Regions from separate parts of the Candidatus Thiodiazotropha sp. CDECU1 genome, predicted to be linked through region 2. Evidence: predicted binding sites of a transcription regulator. Region 2 holds the regulator's gene; each other region holds the start of a gene.
What was found. Region 2 encodes FNR, which switches genes on or off when oxygen is low (the NO sensors DNR and NnrR bind a similar motif). Its sites were predicted from a motif close to TTGATNTANATCAA; they were not measured.
Positions count from the first base shown of each region.

Region 1: the regulator FNR is predicted to act here: its motif matches at 1,925-1,938, upstream of R2K28_RS09250 (multiheme c-type cytochrome).
Region 3: the regulator FNR is predicted to act here: its motif matches at 2,725-2,738, upstream of R2K28_RS13195 (DUF2244 domain-containing protein).
Region 4: the regulator FNR is predicted to act here: its motif matches at 2,365-2,378, upstream of R2K28_RS11180 (cytochrome-c peroxidase).

Region 1 covers NZ_OY734020.1:2,040,861-2,045,577, reverse strand. Annotated here, with positions in the region: gene R2K28_RS09260 (tetrathionate reductase family octaheme c-type cytochrome) at 1-197, opposite strand, end outside; gene R2K28_RS09255 (cytochrome c family protein) at 332-1,627, opposite strand; gene R2K28_RS09250 (multiheme c-type cytochrome) at 2,110-3,573, shown strand; gene R2K28_RS09245 (cytochrome c3 family protein) at 3,566-4,204, shown strand; gene R2K28_RS09240 (hypothetical protein) at 4,241-4,471, opposite strand.
Region 2 covers NZ_OY734020.1:3,509,728-3,514,444, reverse strand. Annotated here, with positions in the region: gene rnhA (ribonuclease HI) at 1-369, shown strand, start outside; gene dnaQ (DNA polymerase III subunit epsilon) at 369-1,070, shown strand; gene fnr (fumarate/nitrate reduction transcriptional regulator Fnr) at 1,067-1,825, opposite strand; gene R2K28_RS15980 (sulfur globule family protein) at 1,994-2,368, opposite strand; gene R2K28_RS15975 (CTP synthase) at 2,718-4,349, shown strand; gene kdsA (3-deoxy-8-phosphooctulonate synthase) at 4,346-4,717, shown strand, end outside.
Region 3 covers NZ_OY734020.1:2,903,263-2,907,979, forward strand. Annotated here, with positions in the region: gene R2K28_RS13185 (cation-transporting P-type ATPase) at 1-1,754, opposite strand, end outside; gene R2K28_RS13190 (hypothetical protein) at 1,988-2,515, shown strand; gene R2K28_RS13195 (DUF2244 domain-containing protein) at 2,812-3,291, shown strand; gene coxB (cytochrome c oxidase subunit II) at 3,297-4,481, shown strand; gene ctaD (cytochrome c oxidase subunit I) at 4,496-4,717, shown strand, end outside.
Region 4 covers NZ_OY734020.1:2,453,853-2,458,569, reverse strand. Annotated here, with positions in the region: gene R2K28_RS11195 (DUF3617 domain-containing protein) at 79-495, opposite strand; gene R2K28_RS11190 (motility protein A) at 654-1,472, shown strand; gene R2K28_RS11185 (OmpA/MotB family protein) at 1,487-2,242, shown strand; gene R2K28_RS11180 (cytochrome-c peroxidase) at 2,452-3,606, shown strand; gene R2K28_RS11175 (RNA recognition motif domain-containing protein) at 3,619-3,885, opposite strand; gene R2K28_RS11170 (cold-shock protein) at 4,004-4,213, opposite strand; gene R2K28_RS11165 (DEAD/DEAH box helicase) at 4,577-4,717, opposite strand, start outside.

The DNA of each region.
Region 1 (4,717 bases), 1.5 Mb from region 2:
CCAGTTTCCGGGTGGGTGAACTTCCAGTTCCAGTGCTTGGTTTTGTGGATCTGCCTGGCCGCCTCCGTATGACACTCCAGACAGGCCTTTGTCACTTCAGGACCTGAACTGAAGGTCTGTTGAAGTGCCTCGAACTTAGTGTGATCGGCCGTTGAACTGATTATCTCCTCTGATGCTTCCAGGGTAATGCTAATCATCAGGAATGAGACGAACTGCAACAGTAAGAACGGACGTAGTGTACAGCTCTTGAATGAGCACATAACGCCCCCCGAACCAAATTGTAATAATAATGCCTCACACCGGGAGTCACCGGTGTGAGGACTTTGCTTGGTTAAAGACTAACCTCTGCGATAGCGATCGACGCTGGCGCCACCAAATCTTCCGGCAGGTGTTTGAATTTTTCTACTAGCACGGGCCAGAGCAGATTGTAGAACAGCTCTCCTCTTACCAATACGGCATCCTTGGCAGGGATGGTGTAAGAGAGGATACGCTCTTCATAGGGCTTGAGGCGTGAATCGACACCGAGTTGGGTCGCTTTCGGCGGCAACGCCGGATCACCCTTGTCATCGGCCAGCAGATAGGCGAAATAGGCCTTGGAATCGCTCTTCGCGGGATGACCCTCAGCGTTCTGCCAAATCACATTGCCTGATGCATCGTAAGCGGCGAGTTTCAGATAGATGTTTCTGAACGGCGCGCCAGTGGGAAGACTGTGAGGCTGCATGTTCTTCAACTTCACAGTGGCATTCAGGCCATCACCATTTTTCACTGCATCCAGGGTGAACACGACACTGCGCTTCAACATGGCATTATTATGTCCGCCGCCCATACCATGATCCACCATGCCGCCAGCGACAGGCATATGACAGGACTGACAGTTGACGTTACTTCCCGCGTACTCGTTGCCAGTCTGGCAGAGTGGAACCCCGTGAGGATTGTTACGCTTGTCGTGACAGCCCATGCAGGCCGCATTGGTTTTCAACAGTCCCGGGTTTCCAGCCATCGGCAGGGCCTGGATCTTCTTGCCATCCAGCTCCACCTCACCCTCGGTGTGAGGATTGGGTTTTGAGTCATCGTCACTGCCTGCACCACCGAACATGTCGTCGGCTGCAGTCAGTTTTGCCAATCCCTGATTGAAGCCTTGCGGCCCTTGCAGTTCATTCTTACGCTCATAAGCCTTGAGACCCAACAACAGCTTTCCATCCTTACCACTGGTACCCTTGAACTTGGCCAGGGTATGGCAGGCAACGCAGTTGACTCCCTCGGAATAGGCGGGTTTGGCATCGAGCTTGGTTGTCTTGTCAACCGCCGCGTTGGGTGCGTGGCACTGTAAACAGATAGGATATTTGCCGGATGCCTTGTGTTTCACACCCTCTTCCACCGGGCTGCCGACAACCTTCTTGTAGAAGGTGGCATGGATCGGATCCTTCAATGCCGTACTTTGGGCATGCATCGACCCTTTCCACTGCTTGTAGATCTCTTTGTGGCAGTTTTTGCAAACCTCTGATGAGACGTGATGTATTTGCTCCTCTGTACCCGCCAAGGTACCTGAGGAAACCCCTAACAGAATCAATGATGAAAATAGCAGACTTAGGGCAAGAACCGCCCTTGAAGCGAAGGCTGCTTCCATGGTATCCCTCCTTATTTTTTACTGTTTCTTAGTGAGAAAGAACTAACTACTTTTTATTCTTCTCAGCAGAGAATAATACACATATGGAGTGAGATGCCAAATAAAAAACATGATCGAAGTTGATTGAGCGCAGTTGATTAATCGACCTGATTAGTAATTACCCTGTTATTTATTGGTAGTTTAGGCATATGCCCAATCTATATAAGCGAATTGTGTGTTAATATTTTGACAGGCCTCAAAAAACCACTCCTATGTAAGCCATCCACTGCAGCTCTGAATTCATCAGAGTTTCCTTGAATGATATATGTCATGGGAATGACAGGTCTTCATGATACGATTATCATGCAATAACCTTTAGCGAAGGTATGCGGAAAAAAGAACAATATAGCTGGGTCGTCATCTAAAATTCCAAATCGAACAATGCCTCATGCAGTATCTGGCTAGGATGCACGAATTGACACTCCAGCTTAAGGAGACCGTTAATGAATCCATCCTGTATGAGGCAGTTTCTGTTTTGTATTCTCATTTGCACCCACGCTATATCCTTTGCTGCCAAGGTCAGCATCGACCCAAGCGAATGGGGTGATCCGCTTGGCGAGGAGTGTGTCAGTTGTCATGAGAAGAGCTCGTCCGGGTTGGCACAACAGTGGCACAAGAGTGCCCATGCCGAGGCCGGCGTCAACTGCCTGGATTGTCACAAGGCATCCGTTGACGACATCGATGCGATCACCCATGAAGGACAGGTCATCGCCACCATCGTATCCCCCCTGGATTGCTCACGCTGCCATACGGTGGAATATGAGCAACAGAAGGGATCCGTCCATTCCGAGGCGGTAAGCCTGATCGAAAACAGGCTCCCGGCCTTGGCCGGACATGTGGGCGGCGACGCCATTGTGGCTGCCGGTTGTGATCAGTGCCATGGCTCGAAGGTCGAAGTACGCGGCGATGGTTCCCTGGATCCACGTACCTGGCCCAATTCCGGTATCGGCCGGATCAACCCTGACGGATCCAAGGGCTCATGCTCATCCTGTCATGGCAAACATCGCTTTTCCAAGGCCCAGGCCAGGGAACCCAGTGCCTGCGTGAGATGCCATTCAGGACCGGATTCACCGGACAAGGGGATATACGAGGCGTCCAAGCATGGCATGTTGTTTGTGTCACACCGGGATGAGATGGCCCTGGACAGCGATAGCTGGATCGCGGGGAAGGACTATGTGGCCGCACCCACCTGTGTTACCTGTCACATGGGCGCCGCGGGAAAATTGAAGGCCAACCATGATGTTGGTATGCGTAATGCCTGGAGTCTCAACACACCCGTTTCGACAAAACAGTACCTGGTAGTGTTCGAGGATGGCGAGAAGCTGGAACTACCCGCGTCCGAAGCCCCTCCCAAGCGAGGCAGCGAACTCACAAAGGCCGATGGCAGCATGGGTAAGGTCAAGGCCGTCGCAACACCAAAGCGCAGACGCCAAGCCATGCAACTCGTTTGTCTTGAGTGCCATAGCAAGGCATTTACCAAGAGCTTCATGGACCAGTTCGACGCTGTCGTGAATCTGTTCAATGAAAAATTTGGCATACCGGCAACGCAGATCATGCAAGCCCTCTACGCGGAAGGTCTGTTAACCCCCACCCCCTTTGATGAGCCAATCGAGTTCATCTACTGGGAATTGTGGCATGACGAGGGGGCCCGTGCCCGGCATGGTGCCTCCATGGCCAGCGCCAACCACACCTGGTGGGAGGGCATGTATCTGGTCGGAAGGAATTTCTATGCCCATTTCCTCCCCCAAGTGAAGCAGATTGCAGGGAAAGAGAGGGCAGATGAACTGATCCAGAAAACCATCGGATCCTCCGAGCATCACCAGTGGATGAAGCAACCCCAAAAGACCAATCCAATCCTCGGATATGATCGAGGGTCAGTCAGCACTGGGAAAACGGAAAATGAATAGTAAGAGACCGCTCCACTTTATTTCCCGCAACATAATCTATGCACTGGTCATTGGAGGCATCGCCGGGATCGTTTTCATGCTGTTCCTGATCGAATTTGACCATCTGACCAGTTCTGAGGAATTTTGCACCACCTGCCACTCCATGGAGATTGCCGCTGAGGCCTACCGGGAATCGACCCACTATAATCCGGTATCGGGGGTTCGCGCCTCATGCGGTGACTGCCATGTATCCGAGGGGATCTTCGCCGCCACCTGGGATCACATCATGGGCGGTAAGGATCTGTTGGCCCAGATATCGGGAAAGATATTCGGCCCCGACTATGACGACCCGGTGATCAATGCACTGCATCTGCCAGGCGCCGCATTCGAGGCCCGAAAATGGTTCAAGTCCACAGACTCGGCCACCTGTAAACGCTGTCACCTGCTCGAGGCAATACAGGGGATGCGGGCAAACACCAACTCCATCCACACAGAAGAGACTCAAGGCAAGAGCTGTATCGACTGCCACATCAATCTGGTGCACCGAAAGGTGCCGGACGAAAAGACCTTCAAAAAAGAGCGCTGGCAGAAAATGGTGGAAGAGGAGTTTGGTCTGGCACCAGGGAGCGCAGAGCAACTACTGTCTCAATAGATGAGACACTACTGAGCCCTGATGCCTGAACTGCCGTTATTGCATACAGTCCTTGAAACTCTTACCGGGGATCAGACTGAGGATCATTGCAAGCAGCATAACCACGGGGCTGAACAGAACCATACCCAATGCTACTGGCTGGATGATCAATAGTCCGATGTTGGAAGCTAGCCAGTGTGCGACGACCTCTAGCAGAATTCCGCCAATCAGAAGCACACCTGCCAGGGTGACGACTTTGCGCAGATGTTTACAGTTGAGAAATGACATGATACACCTCACTACTCGCGTATTAGTCATTGATAATATAATGTCAAATGAATCTTTCATAATCACTGATAATTCTCAATCGCTACTGAAACTCAGTTGAGGATCAACCTCTCTATCAATAATTAGCGGCTATATTAATAGTTTCTAAAATAATTATATACCTTTTTTGCATATTTTTGTAGCTTTCGTGATCCAGATCCCCAATCACCATGAGCTGGCATTGATATCTTACTTACTGATTAATAA
Region 2 (4,717 bases):
TTCTTACGCTATGGCCGACATGAAAAACAGCTGTTCGGCGGTGAGCCTGAGACCACCAACAACCGCATGGAGTTGTTGGCCGTCATCCGGGGTTTGCAGAGCCTGACGAAGAAAAGCCGGGTGAGGGTGACCACCGATTCCCAGTATGTCAAAAATGGCATCACCCAATGGATCCACAATTGGAAACGGAATGGTTGGAAAACGACGGCCAGAAAACCGGTCAAGAATGCGGATCTGTGGCAGATGCTGGATGCGGAGGTGAAACGCCATCAGGTAGAGTGGGCCTGGGTCAAAGGTCACTCCGGCCATCCGGAGAATGAGCTGGCGGATGATCTGGCCAACCGGGGGATCGAGGAAATTTTGAACTGATGCGACAAATAGTACTGGACACGGAAACCACGGGACTGGAACCGGAGCAGGGCCACAGGATCATCGAAATCGGTTGTGTGGAGATGGTTGATCGCAGGTTGACCGGAAATAACTTCCATCAATATCTGCAGCCAGATCGGGAGATCGATTTCGCAGCCATAGAGGTGCACGGCATCACCAACGAGTTTCTGGAGGATAAGCCCAGGTTTGGCGATGTGGCGCAGGACTTCATCGATTATGTGAGTGGGGCGGAGCTGATCATCCATAATGCCCCCTTCGATGTTGGTTTTCTCGACCATGAATTAGGTCTTATGCAGAGCCTTGCGAGAATCGATGGACTCTGCGCAGTCACCGATACCCTGGTGATGGCGAAAAAGATGCACCCGGGCCAGAGAAACAGCCTTGACGCCCTGTGCAAACGCTACGATATCGATAATTCTCACAGAGAGTTGCATGGCGCGCTTCTGGATGCCGAGATACTGGCCGATGTCTACCTGATGATGACAGGAGGGCAGGCTTCACTGGTATTGGATGGTGTCGCCACCGATGAATTTGGCGATAACTCAGCTGACACTATCCAACGTTTGCCGTCGAACAGGCCGGCGTTGAAGGTCGTTCATGCAAATCAGCAGGAACTCGAAGCCCATCAGTTGCAGTTGGATGCCATGGGTGAGTCTTGTGTCTGGTTAAAAAAGCATTAGATTCGGGACTGAGTCGACTTAGCCCGGTCTGTACCCTGGACGATCTCGTACAGGCGGGGGATGTCCAGCAGTTGCACATGCTTTCTCTCCACCTGCAGCAGGCTCTCGTCCTGGAAGCGGGTGAACAATCGGCTGACTGTCTCTACCGCAAGCCCCAAATAGTTGCCGATTTCGTGGCGTGACATACTGAGAAAAAAATCACTGGCTGAGAATCCGCGCTGTTTGAAACGTTCGGAAAAGCTGAGCAGGAAGGTGGCGAGCCTCTCCTCTGCACTCTTTTTGCCCAGCAGGGTCAGCATCTCTGTCTCCTGGCCGATCTCGCGGCTGAGCAGGCGATACATCTGATGCTGCAGGCTCGGCATGATGGAACTCAGGGATTCCAGTTGAGAGAAGGGGATCTCGCAGACAGCGGTGGTCTCAAGGGCGATTGCAGAGCAGTTATGGTTGTCGTCCTGAATGGCGTCCAAACCAATCAGTTCCCCCGGCAGGTGAAACCCAAGTACCTGTTCACCGCCATCTTCATTGGGTGAATAGGTTTTGACCGAGCCACTGGTGATGACTCTGAGGCTATGGAACTTGTCGCCACCCCGATAGAGATGATCACCGCGATGATAGGGGCGACCTCGCTTGATAATGGAGTCCAGGCGTTCTATGTCTTCAGGGGTGAGTCCCATGGGGAGGCAAAGGGTCGAAAGACTGCAGTTTTTGCAGGCGACCTTGATATTTTCAAATGAAACAACTTTTCTATTCGTCAAGGAACCGCTCCAACTCAAGGTGCACTCTTTTAGGGATTTCTCCCCTCCTATTTTTCCAGATGTTCTTGATCCGGATCAAGTAATTTTAGGATTTTTATTATCTTAGATCATATCCAATAAAAAAAGTCGGCCATGTGGCCGACTTTTTTAGTGCTCCTGGCTGATCGCTTATTTAGCGGGTGCAGCAGGCGCAGCCGGGGCTGCAGGTGGGTAGCCATAAGGTGCAGCACCACCGTATGGGGCGCCATACGGGGCACCACCATAGCCATACGGGGCACCACCATAGCCATATGGCGCGCCATAGCCGTAAGGACCGTAACCACCGTAGTCGCGATAGTAGTTATTGCCACGGCCATAGCCGGAACCACGCCCACTGCCACTCATACCAAAGCTGAAGTCGCCGGAACCATCGCCCCAGCCGTCGCCCCAGCCATCGTTGTTCCAGCCACGGTTACCATAGCCGGGACCGCCCCACCATGCTGATGCGGTTGTGGAGACAGCAACGAGAGCAGCGACGCTCAGGACCTTAGCAAATTTAATCATGCTTTCTTCCTCATATAATTAAGATTGATTTTTTATTGACTACTTTTTCTAATGGAAACAAGTAGTTGGTCGTTACGCATTGATAAATGGTTAGTGGCTAATATCAAGAATCCTTGTTCTGTTCGGCTTAGTCACACCGAGTAACAGCCAACTGGTCTCTGTGGTTGTTATTGCGAAAATCGCCAATCGATTATAGACCCTAGGGCGCTTAAATAAAATGTCCTTATGAGACTATTGCAAGAGTTATGTCGCATTAGCTCACTATTAATGCGATTGAGAGAGGCGGTCTGATCTGTTACTGTTTCCTTCCGTCCGTTTTCCCTTTTCCAGCGCATTAACTAGAAGCTTCATGACTAGATTTATATTCATTACGGGCGGTGTTGTCTCCTCCCTTGGTAAAGGAATCGCATCCGCTTCCCTGGCTGCACTGCTCGAGGCCCGCGGGCTCGATGTCACCATGATCAAGCTCGATCCCTACATCAACGTTGATCCGGGTACCATGAGTCCATTCCAGCATGGCGAGGTTTTCGTTACCGATGACGGGGCCGAGACCGACCTCGATCTTGGGCACTATGAGCGTTTCATCCGCAGTACCATGGGGCGGAACAATAACTTCACTACCGGCCAGATCTACGACAGCGTGATTCGTAAGGAGCGCAAGGGAGAGTATCTGGGAGGTACTGTGCAGGTGATTCCCCATATCACCAATCAGATCAAAGAGAGTGTCTTGCTGGGTGCTGATGATAAGGATATCTGCCTGGTGGAGATCGGTGGCACGGTGGGTGACATCGAGTCACTGCCCTTTCTGGAGGCGATCCGTCAGATGGGTGTGGAGTTGGGGCCGCAACGGGTGATGTTCATGCATCTGACTCTGGTGCCCTATATCAAGGCATCCGGCGAGATTAAGACCAAGCCGACACAGCACTCGGTCAAAGAGTTGCGCTCCATCGGTATCCAACCCGATATTCTGGTGTGCCGTTCCGAGCGGCCCCTGCCTGAAACCGAACGCAAAAAGATTGCGCTTTTCACCAATGTACCGGAAAAGGCGGTTATATCCGCAGTAGACGCAGACTCTATCTATCGTATTCCAGTGCTGCTGCATGCCCAGGAGATGGACGAACTGGTCAATCAGCGTTTCAACCTGGACCTGCCACCGGCAGACCTGTCTGAATGGGAGGCGTTCCTGGAGGGTCTCGATAACCTGGCCGAAGAGGTCAAGATCGCCATGGTGGGGAAATATGTGCATCTTACGGAGGCCTATAAATCCCTCTCTGAAGCCTTGGTACATGCTGGAGTCCATACCGGCAACCGGGTGGTGATTCACTATGTTGATTCGGAACAGCTGGAGAAGAGCGGGCTTGATAGCCTGGAGGGGATGGATGCCATCCTGGTGCCCGGCGGTTTCGGTAATCGTGGTGTTGAGGGCAAGATTGCGGCAGTTCAATATGCCCGTGAAAATGGCATTCCCTATCTGGGGATCTGTCTCGGGATGCAGGTTGCAGTGATTGAGTTTGCCCGTCATGTGGCCGGGTTGGAGGGTGCCCACAGTACCGAGTTCAAGCGCGACACACCACACCCGGTCATCGGGCTGATCACTGAGTGGTTGAATGCGGACGGCAAGGTTGAGAAACGTACCGAGGAGTCGGATCTGGGTGGAACCATGCGCCTGGGTGGGCAGCAGTGTCGTCTGGAGTCCGATAGCAAGCCCTACCAGCTGTATGGCGAGGAGATCATCACCGAGCGCCATCGCCACCGTTACGAGTTCAACAACAGCTATCTGGATAATATTGTCACTTCCGGGATGAAGGTATCGGGCCGTTCAGTTGATGGACGCTTGGTGGAGATTGTGGAGATCCCGGATCATCCCTGGTTCGTGGCCTGCCAGTTCCATCCGGAGTTTACCTCGACCCCGCGCTATGGCCATCCGCTCTTTTCCGGTTTCATCGAGGCGGCGAGAAAGCATCGGGACAGCAAGGCATGAAGCTATGCGACTTCCAGGTTGGACTGGATCGGCCGCTGTTCCTGATCGCAGGTCCCTGTGTCATCGAGAGTGAGCAGTTGGCCCTGGATACGGCAGGGGAGTTGCAACAGCTGACCCAGGCCCTTGGTATCCCGTTCATCTACAAATCCTCCTTCGATAAGGCGAATCGCTCCTCCGCCGAGAGCTTTCGCGGACCGGGTCTTGAACAGGGTTTAAAGATTCTGCAACAGGTCAAATCATCGATCGGTGTACCGGTGTTGACCGATGTGCATGAAGATACCCCACTGCAAGAGGTTGCATCGGTGGTGGATCTCCTGCAGACCCCAGCCTTTCTCTGCCGTCAGACCAACTTTATCCAGAATGTGGCC
Region 3 (4,717 bases), 610 kb from region 2:
AAGGTGTCATCATCCATTGCGTCCAATGCCTGGCCGGTCAACACCTGATCGGTATTCACCAGATTCAGTTGACGGGCGATAGCCAGGGCGGTGATGCTATGATCTCCGGTAATCATCTTTACCCTGATACCGGCCTGGGCACAGACCTTTACCGCACTGATAGCCTCATCCCTGGGTGGATCGATCAAACCGAACAAACCCAATAGAATCATGTCATCTTCAACATCCTCATAGTTCAGTTCCATCTTGTCATGGGAAACCGGTTTCACCGCTACCGCCAGCACCCGCTGACCCTGTCCCGCCATGGTTTCAATACATTCTGTCCAACGCTTCAGATCCAGGGGGCAATCTCCAGCCAAAGATTTTTGCTGGCTGCAGCGTTTCAACAATTGCTCCGGTGCACCTTTGAGCATTATAAAAGCGCTCCCGGAATGACTATGGTGAAGCGTCGCCATGAAGCGGTGTTCCGATTCAAATGGTATGAGATCGTTGCGCGGGTATTGTTTATTGGCCATGTCGATATCCAACCCGGCCTTTAAACCGGCGATCAACAGAGCACCCTCCATAGGGTCGCCGTGTATTCGCCACATTCCATCGTGCAGCTCAAGGGATGCATCGTTGCAGAGAACAGCCACGCGGCTCATCATACTGAGCATGGACTGCTCGTCAGAGCCAATTTCATGCCCATCAAGGACGATGGCCCCATGGGCATCATAGCCGGTTCCAGTCACTTGATAGATCTGTTCGGCGGTTGCCATGCTTCGCACCGTCATTTCGTTGCGGGTGAGGGTGCCGGTCTTGTCGGTACAGATCACCATTACTGAACCCAGGGTCTCGACTGCCGGTAGCTTTCTGATGATGGCGTTTCGTTGCGCCATGCGTTGCACACCGATGGCCAATGTAATTGTCATGATAGCGGGCAACCCCTCAGGTATTGCCGCAACCGCGAGACTGACAGAGGCGAGAAACATCTCGGTCATACTGTAGTCCCGAAATACCACACCATAGAAAAAGGTAAACAGTGCGATCACCAGAATACCTACTGTCAGCCAACGCCCGAATTGGGCCACCTGGCGCAGGAGTGGTGTGGTAACCTGCTCTACTTCGATGACCAGAGAACCGATGCGGCCTATCTCCGTATCGGCGCCAGTGGACACCACTACACCATTTCCCTTGCCGTGGGTCACCAGGGTTCCGGAATAGGCCATGTTCGATCGATCCGCCAACATTACTTCAGGAGAGAGTGGCAAGGCATTCTTTTCCACTGCCGTCGATTCACCGGTCAATGCAGACTCCTGTATAAGTAGTCCTTTGACCTGAATCAGGCGCAGATCCGCCGGCACTCTGTCCCCTGACTGGAGTAGAACCACATCCCCCACAACCAGCTGTTCAGCATCGATGGATATCTGTTTCCCATCACGCAGGACCATTGCCCGGCACGACAGCATCTGCCGGATAGCCTTTAAGGCGTTCTCTGCCTTGCCTTCCTGAATATGGCCGATCAGGGCATTAATAAACACCACGCCAAAAATAACGCTGGCATCCAGCCAGTGTTGCAGCAGTGAGGTAACCACCCCGGCGATAATCAGGACATAGATAAGGACGTTGTGAAACTGATAGAGAAATCGCACCAATGGATGGCGCGTCTGGGGCTCCGCCAAACGATTGGGACCGAATCTCTGCAAACGGAGAGTCGCTTCTTGCTTCGACAATCCACCATCATCACCGTCGACACGGCGAAACAGGGTTTGCATATCGACTGTATGCCAAGGTGTGGGATTTGAGTCTTGAGGGGATTCAGGAGTGAACACCGTTCTATTGTCCCCCTTTTTTCACCATCCGCTTGGATGCTGAATAGTTTAACGGGAGATAGAATTCAATACACCACCAAACCAAGATAGTCATCGCCAGACCTGCCTGCACCCGAGTTCACACAGTTAAACGACCTACATCAATTATAATAGATTCAATGGAGGTAGAGACGCTGATGACATCCACAGACATCCATATAAATGACAAGGGTATACCCCTGATACTAAGCTACCAGGGCGCGCTGGAATTCCATCAGGGCAATGCCTACTGGGGCTGTGCACTCGCCTTCAGGATGTTGCAATATGCCGCCAAGCTGCTCTCCCGCGAGAAGACCTGGGAGCGGCAAAAACTCACCATTGAGAGCGGGCACCCGGGACCGGGAGTGAGAGATACCATCGAGTATGTCACTGGCTGCGTCTCCACCGGTCGATATCTATTGACCTGCGGCACCACCGAGGCCCGTTGCGTGAGTGACATGGAGTACAGCTGGAAGGTAAGTGACGGCAACCAAGCACTACAGTTAACACTGGCTGAAGGTATTGTGTCACCCGAGTTCCTGGGACTGCTCGACAAGATCAACCGGAATCAGGCTGACGAGGAGCATCATGAACGTCTGGAAATCCTTAAAAAGAGCATGACGGAGAAGATCTGGTCACTCGATCTCGAGCAGGCCTTTCCGAATGTCCAGCTGACTGAGACCTGAGCCCCAGCTTCCACCAAGGGTGGTTTCCATCAACAGAAAATCAGGATTGTCTCAATGGCGGCTTGATCCATGCCAAATTGACAATAATCCACCAAAAGTAAGTAAAAAAATAGATATATTCAATAATTCTAATTTATATTCAATACCTTATTTAATAGCTGATAAATAAACTTAGTTATTGCGTTTCGCCCCGACTTTGTCATATTCTCTTGACCCAGATCAATAAAACAACTGATCTAGATCAAAAAAACGACGCCATGCAGTATCGGCAGTCAGAGCTAACTGCAGGATCTCAAATGGTCTTTAGGGCGCCCCGAACTAGTAACGATGATGAAGCTGTACTCGTCGTCCAACCCAATAGAAACCTGACCTGGAGTCAGTCCAAGTGGCTGTTCCTGTTTTTTGCTGCCTGTATCGGTCTGGTCAGTCTCTATTTTCTCTCCCTCGGCGCCTGGCTGGTCCTACCCTTCACCGGACTGGAGATCATCATCGTCGGCATCGCCATCTATTGTCAGAGCTGTTGTGCCCATACCCAGGAGATCATCCATATCGATGCGACCCATGTGAGGGTTAGTGACAATCGCCGTCCTAAAGCGGAGAGATGTTTTCACAAGGCCTGGCTGAAAATCATTCAAAACCATGATCCCAAAGGCTGGTATCCAAGCCGTCTGATGATCGGGTCCCATGGCGAATTCATAGAAATAGGCAAAAATCTTTTGGAAGAGGAGCGAGAGATGCTCGCCAACAATCTTAGAAACGCAATCGAGGGCTTCTGATCGGCATGCATAATAATCACAAGACAGAAACACGAGATTCCAACACCAACTCTCGTTTTAACCTGAAACAGGCCAACCGTTCGCCAAGGCGCAATTTCTGGCTATTGGCAGCTTTGTCCGGAGCCACGGGAAGTGCTGCGGCTGAGTACGGTGTCAACTTCCCCGAACCCGCAGCTGAAGTCGCCCAGCAGATATTCGATATTCATATGATGACCATGACTATCGCCACTGTGCTGCTGATCATCGTCTTCGCCTTTGTCTTCTATTCGCTCTATTTTCATCGTAAGAGCCGTGGTTATCCAGCCGACCAGGAGTTTCACAACTCCTGGTTTGGCAACTGGTCCTGGGTCATCGTGCCGGTGATGGTATTGGGCGTGGACCTGACCATCGCGGGCAAGGCGGATGCGGTGCTGAAAATGGTCTGGGATGTGCCAAAGGAAGAGAACATCATGGATGTGAAGGTAACCGGCCACCAGTGGTGGTGGGAGTTCGATTATCTGGATCACAATATCAAAGTGGAGAGCCGCTATGTACCGGAGGAGGAGTCCGGCGATCTCTATTTACGCGAGGTCGACAACCGCCTGGTGCTGCCCACTGGGGTCAAGATCCGCTTTCTCCACACCTCCGCGGATGTCCTGCATGCATTCTGGGTACCTGAACTGGCAGTGAAAAAGGATGCCATTCCCGGTTATGTCACCGAGACCTGGGCCGAGCTCAACCGTGAAGGTGTATTTCGCGGTCAGTGCGCCGAACTCTGCGGCACCTGGCACTCCCGCATGCCCATCGTGGTGGAATCGGTTTCACAGGAGAAGTTCGCGGCCTGGGTAGACGATCAAAAGGCGGTCAAGCTGGCTGCCGCGGCTGAGGCAAGCGCCGACAAGACCTGGAGCCTGGACGAACTGATGGCTAAGGGTAAGCCCCTCTACGATACCAAGTGCGGGGCCTGCCATCAGGCTACAGGCCTGGGCCTGCCACCCGCCTTCCCCGCCCTCAAGGGCTCCGCCATTGCCACCGGGGCAATTGCCGATCACCTGAATATCGTCATCAAGGGTAAAGAGGGGACCGCCATGCAGCCCTGGGGCTCGCTCAACGATCTGGAGATCGCGGCGATCGTGACCTATGAACGCAATGCCTGGGATAACAACACGGGTGATGTCGTGCAGCCTGCAGACGTCAAACAGGCCAGATAGAGGAGAATTCGAACATGAGTACAACCACTCTGACCCATGATGAGGCACATCATCACGAGGCACCGAAGGGCTGGCGCCGTTGGCTGTTCAGCACCAACCACAAGGACATCGGCACCCTCTACCTGCTGTTTGCATTGGCCATGCTGTTCCTGGGCGGCGCCAGTGCCATGTTGATCCGTATGGAGCTGTTCCAACCGGGCATCCAGTTTCTCGATCCCGATTTGTATAACAACCTG
Region 4 (4,717 bases), 1.1 Mb from region 2:
CATTGAATCCTGCTAGTGGCAGCCCGCCCTTGAGTGGGAGGAATTTACCACACATAGTATGGTTTTTTCACCCTAATGTTACTGTTTACAAGGCCCTAAACGTTTACCTGTCGTCTTCGAGTTCATCAGAACACCCCCTAGATCGATGTTAATGACCCCCTCTGCAGTATCGCCGTAGTAGGTGATGCTTCCCTGGCTTGTGGTTACGCCAACCGAGCGTGTGCAGCTTATGTTCCAGGAAACCTTATCCCCTTCCGTAATGAGATCGATGGTTTCGCAGGCCTGTCCCAATTGACTGTCTTTGGGTACAAAGTCAGCCCTGGTGATGCAAGTGGTATAGGAGGTGGGTGGTAATAGCTGCATCGGCATGCCAGGCGTATTCAGCACTGCGGTCCAGTGCCACAATCCCGGATTCATATTGATCTCCGAGGCATAGACATCGTACGAGAGTAGCGCGAAAAGCGACAGCGAGGCAGGGATTGTTCTGTTTTTCATCAGGCACCGGTCCATGAAGATTAGTCAGCGGCAATCAATCTACCTGTTTTGGGGAGGCGATGACGCGATCTGACGCACAGGGTAACAAAGCTTCACAGCCATACTTGGCCTGCTATTTGCTGTTGATAGGTAAAGGCATATTCAATAGGAGAACAGCATTGGTCACACAGCTTTGGATTGGATTGCTATCACTCTCCGTACTGGTATCTGTGAGTATACAGCTGTTAGCCCCGGGTTCCGGGCTGATCGCGATCATTTCAGGTCTTTTACTGGTGGTAGGCGGTACCCTGCTGACAGCGATCATGAGTCATTCCCTCAACTCCGTGTTGATGCTTTGGCAGTTGGTCGCCGATTTTCGTCACCCGCCCGCCAACATGGATGACGATGAGGAGGGCTTTTCACGCTTTCTACAGGCGGCAAATTACTTCCGCCGCGGCGAGATTCGGCCGGCAGAAGCGGTAATACAGCAGATTTCAGAACCGCTGCTGCGCAGAGGCACCCAACTGGTGTTGGACGGTTTTCCCCGTGACCAGGTGACACTTACCCTGCAGCGCCAGATTGCAGAGGACAGGGATCATTTACGCCGACCCGCCGAGATGCTGCGTGCCATGAGTGGTTATGCCCCTGCGTTCGGCATGCTTGGGACACTACTCGGCCTGGTGCAGATGTTGTTTGGCCTGGGTTCCGGAAACCTGGCTTCAATCGGCGCCGCCATGGGTTTTGCCATGCTGACCACTGTGTATGGCCTGGTATTGGCCAACCTGGTGTTCAAACCCCTTGCCAGTAAGTTGGAGCAGCGCGGCAGACAACTGATCACACGCCGGGTCGCACATCTGCAGGCAGTCATGATGTTATGCGACAGGCAACATGCGGAGTTGATCAGGGAGATGATGAATGAGGTCAACGCCAGACAGGACATGCGCCAGGCAGCCCATGAATTACAACTTATTACCAGCCCTGACCAGAATGCCGCCTGAATAGGTGACAGCCCATGACAACCACGAGCGGGAAGAGAGAGATGCACCAAAAACCAGCTACGGGAGGGGAGCTCGATAGCAGTGCCTGGTATGCCTGGGAAGTTGAAGAGAATGATGGTGGTTGGCTGTTGACCTATGTGGATGTGTTGAGCGTGATACTGGCCATGCTGGTTGTGCTGCTGGGGCAGATGGCAGTGCAGCATCTGCAGACAACGGATGAGGATAGCAGGATGGCGGCCACCTATGAGGCTGTTCCCAGTGACGAGCCGACGCTTGAAGTGCAACAGCCACAAGCACCGGTTCAAGTGGATGAGGAGCCGAATCAGATTAGTGATGCCGAAGCCCGCCTGGTAGCAGCGATAGAGGATCGCTTTCAGGACGAGGTGACAGTGGTGCAAAAGGATAAAGGCATCTCATTGGAAATCGCCGATGTCATTCTTTTCGATTCAGGTAAGGCGGAGCTGCTTGACGAGGCTTTTCCCATACTGCAGAAGCTCGCAATGACTTTGCAGGAGATTGGTGAGGCGGACATCGCCGTAGAAGGTCATACCGATGACCGCCCCATACTGGGTGGCAGGTTTGAATCGAATTGGGAACTGGCCGCTGCTCGCGCCAATGCAGTGACGCGTTTTCTCCTGAGTCAGGGTTTTGCAGCAAAACATCTGCGTTCCGTAAGCTACGCGGATGCTCATCCGGTGGCTGATAACTCGGACCCGACCGGGCGTGCTGAAAACCGCCGTGTCAATCTTCGGGTGGAGTTTTTGCAGTAGCGCGCTCTTTTCACAGCATCCAATTCATGAATGGATGAGCAATCCTTAATTTCCTAAAATCTGTCGCCCGATGTGACAGACTCCCCATTTTGATCGCCCATCTACGCCACATTTACCAATTCTTGATCAAAATCAAGTCTCCTCTATCCATCTATGCTCAATTCTTATTGGGTATTCGATTTATACGCGATCTATGGAGTGGCTGAGTCATGGGATTACATAAGGTTGGTGTTGCTGCATTGATAGGGTGCTTGACTGTTTCGTGTGGAGGAGGTGGTGGCAGCAGCGATGACAGTGATAATACCAATACATCTACTGCATCTATGGCTGAGTTGGGAAAGAAACTGTTTTTCGATACCAATCTCTCCAGTGGCAGCAACCAGGCGTGCAGCTCTTGTCACGATCCCTCAAATGGTTTCGCCGATCCTCGTGTCAGTGTAACTGCTCCGGTTTCAGAGGGATCGGTTGGTGGTGCCTTCGGTGATCGAAATGCGCCAACTGCTGCCTATGCCGCGTTTGCACCTGCCTTCGGTGAGGTCGCGGATCAGGATCAGACACCGGAGACAGACTCAAAGTACCAGGGTGGACAGTTTCTGGATGGACGTGCCGTTGATCTGATTGAGCAGGCCAAGGGCCCCTTTATCAATCCGGTTGAAATGAATAACGCTTCCGAAGCCGAGGTTGTCGCAAAGGTGCAGAATGCTGAGTACGCAGCGGATTTCATTGCCATATTCGGTGCAGATGCTTTTAGTGACACAACCACCGCCTATCACAATATCGCAACCGCAATTGCAGTATTTGAAGCAACCTCTGAGGTCAACAGTTTTAGTTCGAAGTTTGATGCCTATCTGCTGGGCAACTACACATTGAACGCCTCGGAACAGCGAGGTTTTGATCTGTTCATGGATGCGGAGGTGACTAAATGTGCAAACTGCCACACGGTGGGGGATACACCAGAAACCTCTCTTTTCAGCAACTTTCGTTATTACAATATAGGTACACCGGTAAACGTGAATAATCCTGCTTATCTGGCAGACAATTCGTTTGTCGATGATGGTCTTGGCGCCAGCAGTGCGATAGCCGAGTCAGATAGAACAAGCGAACGGGGTAAGTTTAAGGTGCCAACCCTGCGTAACGTGGAGCTGACTGCGCCCTATATGCACAATGGGGTCTATGCAACCCTGGAAGAGACGGTGTTGCACTATGATATTCAGGTTGCGAACCTGTTCATCACTCCCGAAGTGAATGACGACAATATCGCGGCTGAAATGAACGCGGGCACATTTATTGGTTTAGGTTTGTCAGATCAGGATCGAGCCGATCTTGTCAATTTCATGCTGACCTTAACCGATGGCTATTTTTAAATATGGACCCATTCAGCGACGTTTTCTGGTCTTTCCCTTTCTCGGCCTGTCAGGACCTACACGAATTATGCTGCCGCTAAGGTCCCTGCCATCGAGTGCGGCAATAGCGGCTCGGGCTTCGTGACCCTCCATATCGATTGTAGCGAAACCTTTGCAGTCACCACTAAAGAGATCCTTGGCCATTTTAAGGGAACGCACAACGCCGTATTCTGTAAACAGCGCTGTCAGGCTCTCTTCTGTAGTTGATCGTGGAAGACCACGAACCGATAGGGTAATCATTGACCTGTTCCTGATAAGAGTGATGAAAGATCTATCCGTGCATCCCTGTACGGATATTGCCCGTTGGTTCGCGGAAATGACAGGATGCCAAAGTGAATGGCAACGGGTGAAAAAAGGTTTACAGGGGGACTACGTTGTCAGCCTGCGGACCTTTCTTACCCTCAACCTCAGTAAACTCCACCTTTTGACCGTCTTCTAAAGAACGGTGTCCTTCACCTGCGATGGCGCGAAAATGGACGAAAAGATCCTTGCCGTTCTCACGCTCGATAAAACCATAACCCTTACCGCTGTCGAACCATTTTACGGTTCCTGTCTGTCTTTCTGACATCTGTCAAATACCTCAATAAATTTCACTTACGTCCATCTCATAGGATAGACCTTATCCACGAATCTTAGCAGACGCTATGCTGCTCGATTCGGTGACATCTGTAAGGAGGCAGCGAATATGAGGCGCTATAGGCAGGGCATAGATCGCGGAGTGTGCCCACAATACTTCCCCCGCTAGCGAAATGCAAACGCTATCATATCCCTCTACTACTGGTACAACTGGCAAGTCAGCTTCGGGGTTTTCAAAGTAACCCTGCTTTCAACTATAACTCGTTAATAAATAAGAAAATTATTTATCAAGACCAGAACCGCACCGGGTCAGTGAAGGGGACTGCCAACCTGGTCAAACAGCTGCATGCGGAAGTCAGCCCCCAAGCAGTACAGCTACCTCCTTGCCCCGATTTTTCCGTGAACGCCGGTGTGTCGAGCGGGATTCACCCTCACTATGCTGACGCTGCTTATGTTTGTGCGATGCCTTTGTGTCCGACTGCTTCGCACTATTCTT